2 regions of the Mesorhizobium sp. DxT genome follow, and region 1 is predicted to be linked to the other one. Evidence: riboswitches for the same ligand, from Rfam matches in the RefSeq annotation. Region 1 holds a riboswitch; the other holds the start of a gene.
The links. A riboswitch is a leader RNA that binds a small molecule or an ion and turns the genes downstream of it on or off. The one in region 1 is predicted to bind glycine.
Positions count from the first base shown of each region.

Region 2: linked by a shared signal. The riboswitch ahead of gcvT (glycine cleavage system aminomethyltransferase GcvT) and the one ahead of ACVJNE_RS23495 (L,D-transpeptidase) in region 1 are both predicted to bind glycine.

Region 1 is NZ_JBZFLJ010000018.1:37,767-40,927, reverse strand. It holds gene ACVJNE_RS23505 (hypothetical protein) at 80-781, shown strand; partial or broken gene ACVJNE_RS23500 (carboxynorspermidine decarboxylase) at 778-1,028, shown strand; glycine riboswitch at 1,238-1,325, shown strand; gene ACVJNE_RS23495 (L,D-transpeptidase) at 1,613-2,329, shown strand; gene ACVJNE_RS23490 (trimeric intracellular cation channel family protein) at 2,338-2,985, shown strand; gene ACVJNE_RS23485 (XRE family transcriptional regulator) at 3,089-3,161, shown strand, end outside.
Region 2 is NZ_JBZFLJ010000011.1:100,654-103,814, forward strand. It holds gene fghA (S-formylglutathione hydrolase) at 1-715, shown strand, start outside; gene ACVJNE_RS19605 (helix-turn-helix domain-containing protein) at 812-1,195, shown strand; glycine riboswitch at 1,289-1,375, shown strand; gene gcvT (glycine cleavage system aminomethyltransferase GcvT) at 1,523-2,626, shown strand; gene gcvH (glycine cleavage system protein GcvH) at 2,633-3,001, shown strand; gene gcvP (aminomethyl-transferring glycine dehydrogenase) at 3,013-3,161, shown strand, end outside.

The DNA of each region.
Region 1 (3,161 bases):
GGATCTGGCGGATGCGCTCGGATGCGACATCGCGTTCATCCACGGCGTCTTGGCGTGTTGGAGCCGAAACTCCCTTCCCATGGCGCCCGCAGCGCGAACACAGGGCGTGCAGACCTGTGTTCGGCTGACGATAGCCCACGCGCTGCACACGACCGGCGCGCTGACGTTGCCGGACGCTGCCGCCGTGTCGGCTGGAAGCTGGCGGGTTTCTGCTTCGCTGATGAAGCTCCTAGCGTTCCGTCCGTATGGCTGTGGATCCGGCAAAGGTGATCCTGTTAGCGGTGGCGAAACGGACCCGCTCATGCAGTTCGTCCCGCATGCGGCGGAGGCCATCCCGATCGCAGCCGCCGACGAGTATCTGGATGTGGCGGACGGCCGGCGGGTCTACTGGCGCAAGCCACGGCGCGACGCATACCTGCTTGCCTGCGATCTCCACCGCCTGTCACGCGTAAGCCGACGCGAACACACGCCCGCGCTCCAGGAAGAGTACCTCGATTTGCTTGCCCGGCTGCGGGAGCCCGAGGACCATGTCTGCGAATGGATCGGGACGGTCGCTGACGGCCGTTTCCGTCCCGCTCCCGACAGGTTCGCCGAGCGTTCGCCAGCAATGCGGCAGGGAATTGGCGACGCAAGGGGCCGATTGTTCGCCGAGTCCTACGCGAGGAAGGTTTCCGTCAACGTGTCGCTGGCGGCGCGCTCGATGAAGCGACGCGCGCTAGGCCTCGCCGTGATCGATCCGCTGCGGACGGCGGCTACCCGGAAAGGCGATGGCCGAGCATGATGAACACCCACCTGATCGACAAGTCGAAGCTGCTCCTCAACCTCGAGCGGATCGAACACCTGCGCGAGAAGTCCGGAGCCAAGGCGCTGCTGGCGCTGAAACGCTTTCCAGCTTGGAGCGTGTTCGACTTCATACGCCCCTACATGGACAGCGCGACATCCTCGTCCCTCAACAAGGTTAGGCTGGGAAGCACACCCGGTTCGGCGGCGAAACGCACGCCTACGGCCTTGCTTGGGCCGATCACGAGAACTACGAAGCGGCCGGGCTTGCATGGTTCATGAACCGGATGCGGGTCCTCGAGTTCTTCCGGTTTGTCTGCGGCTTGCGCAATCGGTTGCTCGCGGCTGGGTTAGCTGCCAAATCATTGCGGGCGGATTGATCAACTTCAGCTCGCGCGTTCAGGTAGGTGTATCTCGCGGCCTCAATACCGCCCCAAAGATTGCGTCATCTGGCTCGAATTGACGCGCGGGAGAGAGCCGGGGGACCGGCCGCCGAAGGAGCAACCGCCCCGGAAACTCTCAGGCACCCGGACCGCCCGTCGATAAAAGACTCTGGAAAGCGGAGCGGCAGCTCCCGCCGAAGGTATAAGCCGGGCCCGTGCGAGACGGTCCCTGCCAAGCTCTCAGGCCAATGACAGAGGGGGCATGCATGCGAATAGGCATGCATCGCGCCAGAGGTCTGTCATGAATCAGCGCCCTTGATCAGCGTCGCAGTTTTCTGCGTGCCGTGATGGCGCGCAGTTGTCCTGCTCGACATTTCAACTTCGCTCTTCCGGTCGCACGTCCGCTTCGTCGAAGCTGGCGGCGCGCCGCTTTTTCAGAATGCAACGATATGACTGATTTTCCCCCTTCTACCCTGAGCCGTCGCGCACTGCTCGTTGGTGGCGCCGCGTTCCTCGCCCCCGCCGCCGCGGGCTGTTCCACAACCGCTCCCGCGCCTTCGCTGGCTGTAGCTCCACCCCCCGCTCCCGAAGCTTCCTTCGACGTGGATGTGCTGTCGATGTACCGGGCGATGCCGGAGGAGAAGTTTCCGGTGCCGGCCGCCGACCTGCAGAGTCTTGACCCGAAATATGTCCGTCGGGTCGTAGACTACGTAGCCGTCGAGAAGCCCGGCACGGTGATCGTCGATACGGCCGCACGCTACCTGTATCATGTCCTGCCCGGCGGACTTGCGACCCGCTACGGTGTCGGCATCGGTCGTGCGGGATTCGAATGGTCGGGCCGGGCCCACATCGCCTACAAGCGGGAGTGGCCGGTCTGGACGCCTCCTTCGGATATGATCAAGCGCCAGCCCGCGCTCGAGAGGTGGCGTCATGGCCGGCCGCCCGGCATCGACAATCCCCTTGGGGCACGCGCGCTCTACATCCACCAGGGAAACCGGGATACGCTTTACCGCATCCATGGCACCGCTGAGGCGTGGACGATCGGCAAGGCGATATCGTCGGGCTGCGTGCGCCTGCTGCATCAGGATGTCATCCATCTGCACGAACATGTCCGACCCGGGTCAGCCATCATTGTCATGGGATCCGGCGGCGCTGCCGACGTGTGAGGACTGTCATGATCGACCAGGCAATGACTTTCCTCGACTGGTTCGGGGTCGTGGTCTTCGCGACCACTGGCACGCTGGCCGCTGCACGCAAGCGGATGGACCTGTTCGGCTTTATACTCCTTGGCACGGCCACGGGCATCGGAGGTGGAACGATAAGGGACACTGTCCTCGGCGCCACGCCCGTATTCTGGATCACCAGCCCGGAATACCTTCTGGCCTGTGTGGCCGTGTCGTCCGCCGTGTTCTTCCTGGCGCATATCCCGCAGTCACGGGAAGCCCTCTTGCTGCGGTTTGATGCAGTAGGCTTAGCCCTTTTCGCAGTCCTTGGAGCCGACAGGACTCTGGCTATGGCCGGTGGACCTGTGGCTGCGGTGGCCATGGGCATCGTGACAGCCACGTTCGGCGGTCTCGTCAGGGATGTCCTCAGCGGCGAGAGTCCTGCGATCCTCAGCCGGGAGGTCTATGCCTCCGCGGCGCTCGCAGGTGCCTCGACGTTCGTCCTCCTCCATGAGGGAGGTGCCGGACGAGAGATCGCGGTGATCGTCGGCTTCACGGTGGCGGCTGCTATCCGCTTCGGGGCACTGCAGTGGGGGTGGTCGCTTCCCCGCTACAGCGCTCGCGGCGCAGATCGCGCCAACGGGGTGGTCTCCAGCTAAAATGGCATTCTGGATCCGAGATGGCGGAGAGGCCAGCCCTTGCTCCGACCTAGCAAGGGGCGCAACTATCGCCGCCTCGATGGACCTTCGAGGAGAAAGTTCGATGATTTCAGGTTCGCAATGCCGAGCCGCCCGCGCTCTCGTGGAAGTCACGCGGGCCAAGCTCAGCCTTCGTT
Region 2 (3,161 bases), on a different contig from region 1:
GGGCCCCCTGCCCGTGCTCTGGTATCTCTCCGGGCTGACCTGCACGCACCAGAACGTGATGGACAAGGGTGAATATCGGCAGCTCGCGGCCGAACTGGGCCTCATCGTCGTCTGTCCCGACACCAGCCCGCGCGGTGAAGCCGTGCCCGACGAGAAGGACAACTGGCAGTTCGGCGCCGGCGCCGGCTTTTACGTCGACGCAACCGAGGCGCCCTATGCCGCGAACTACCGGATGTATTCCTACGTAACGCAGGAATTGCCGGCGCTGATCGCGCGCGAATTTCCCGCCGACATGGAGCGCCAGGGCATTTTCGGCCATTCCATGGGTGGCCATGGCGCGCTGACCATCGCCCTGAAACACTCCGACCGCTTCCGCTCGGCGTCCGCCTTCGCGCCGATCGTGCAGCCATCGACGGCCGGCTGGTCGAAACCCGCCTTCCAGAAATATCTCGGCGAGGACGAAACAGCCTGGCGCGCCTATGATGCCTGTGCGCTGGTCGAGGACGGCGCGCGGTTCCCGGAGTTCCTGATCGATCAAGGCAAGGCCGACGGTTTCCTCGACGAGGGCCTGCGCCCCTGGCTGTTCGAGGATGCCTGCCGCAAGGCCGGCATTCCGCTTTCGCTGAACATGCGCGAAGGCTACGACCATTCCTATTTCTTCATTTCGACCTTCATGGATGACCACTTGCGCTGGCACGCACAGCGGCTTGTCTGACCTCCAAGGGTTGCGCCTGCCCGACCGATCCCTATGCTAGCCGCGCAGCCTGCGTGTCATGCGGGCGCGATTTCACCACAACAAGGAGGTGGGTGGGTGCCCGACACCGCGACGATCTATTCCGACATTCCCGATACAGACACGCTCGGCGGCAGGCTATCGCGCGCCAGGGACGCAGTCGGGCTTTCCGCTGCGCAACTTGCCCGCCGCATCGGCGTGCAGTCATCGACCATCCAGGCATGGGAAAGCGACCGCTCCCAGCCGCGCGCCAACCGGCTTTCCATGCTGGCAGGCGTCTTGAATGTCAGCCTCTCATGGCTGCTCTACGGCGTCGGCACCTCGCCTATCGAGGAAACGGGGGCCGAACTGGCCGAAAGCGTCGCCTTTCAACTCGACCGCCTCAAGCGCCTGCACCAGGAAACCGCCGAGGTTATCGGGCAGATCGAGCGTGATCTGGGCCGCATGGCCGCCTACGATTGACGGTCTCTATCGACTGATCGGGATAAGCGTTGCGAGCAGGTGACATCGCCTCTCGCATCGGCTAGAAACGACTCGTCCTGGGCAGCGATGCCCTGCCGGCTTGCGGGAGAGAGCAGCGAAAGCTGCCGCCGAAGGGGAAATCGCCCGAAATCTCTCAGGCAAAAGAACCGTAGGCCGGTCAAGACGCTCTGGAAAGTCGGGGGAAACCCCGCGCCGAAGGTGTAAGGGCGACCGACAGAGTTCCGGTCGTACCAAGTCTCTCAGGCTTCCGACAGAGGGGCGCGAACTGCCGCTTCAGCGGCTGGTTGGTGCTGTTCTGGAGGATGAATGACCGATACGGGCGAACTTTTTCAACTGCCGCTGAAAGACCTGCACGAGGCCGCCGGTGCGCGCTTCGGGGGGTTTGCCGGCTGGTCGATGCCGATCACCTACCCGCTCGGCGTGCTCAAGGAGCACCTGCACACGCGGGAAAAGGCCGGCCTTTTCGATATTTCCCACATGAAACTGTTCCTCGTGACAGGGTCACAGGCGGCGGCCGCGCTGGCGCGCGCATGCCCGCTCGATCCCGCTGCGCTGAACGAGGGCCAGTCGAAATACACCTTCTTCCTGAACGACGAGGCCGGCATCCTCGACGACCTCATCGTCACCCGTCTTGGGGCGGAGCGCTTCATGGTCGTCGCCAATGCTGGCAACGCGGCCGCAGACGAAAAGCACCTGAAGCAGGTCGCCGCGTCCTTCGACTGCACGACCGAGCCGCTTGAGCGCGTCTTCCTGGCGTTGCAGGGGCCTGCAGCCGAAGGCGCACTCTCCAGGGCCGGCGTCGATCTTTCGGCACTGACCTTCATGCACGGGCTGGAGCCGCGTGAAGGCTGGTTTGCCAGCCGCTCCGGCTATACCGGCGAGGATGGATTCGAGATCGCCCTGCCCTGGGCCGAGGCGAAAGCCTTCGCCGAAGCTCTGCTTGCCGACGAAAACGTCGAGTGGATCGGTCTTGCAGCCCGCGACAGTCTGCGGCTCGAAGCCGGGCTCTGCCTGCACGGGCAGGACATTACGCCCGAGACGACGCCGGTCGATGCCGGCCTGATGTGGGCGATAGCCAAGCCGCTGCGTGAAAACGGCAGTTTCATCGGCGCCGATGCTCTGAGCGCGGCACTTGCGGCGGGGCCACGGCGCAAGCGCGTCGGACTGAAGCCGGAAGGCCGCCAGCCGGTGCGCGCTGGCGCTGACCTGTTCGACGGCGACGGCAACCCGGCCGGCAGCGTGACCTCCGGCGGCTTCGGCCCTTCGGCAGGCTTCCCCGTCGCGATGGGCTACGTGCCGGCCGCCCTCGCGGCGCCTGGCAGCAGACTTTTCGCAGAGGTGCGCGGCAACCGCGTGCCGATCGACATTCATCCCCTTCCCTTCACGCAGCATCGCTACCGCAAAGGATAGACCCCGATGGCAACCACCTATTTCACCGAAGATCATGAATGGCTGCGCGTCGAGGGCGGTGTCGCCACGGTGGGCATCACGGATTACGCGCAGGAGCAGCTCGGCGACCTCGTTTTCGTGGAACTGCCCGAGGTCGGCAAAGCCGTATCCAAGGGCGACGCGGCCGTGGTGGTCGAGTCCGTCAAGGCTGCCTCCGACGTCTACGCACCGGCCGACGGGGAGATCACCGAGGTCAACGACAAGCTTTCGTCCGACCCGGCGCTGGTCAACTCTTCGGCGGCAGCGGACGGCTGGCTCTGGAAGATGAAGCTTGCCGACGAAAGCCAGCTCGAGGGCCTGATGGACGAGGCCGGCTACAAGGCGATGATCGGCTGAAGGACGAAATCATGAACGAAAGACAAGCCATCTTTGCCGACCGTCACGTCGGCCCCGGCCCGCAGGACGTACGCGCCATGCTCGCCGCCCTCGGCGTCCCATCGGTCGAGACCCTCATCACCCAGGCAGTGCCGAAGTCCATCAGGCTCGACCGCCCCCT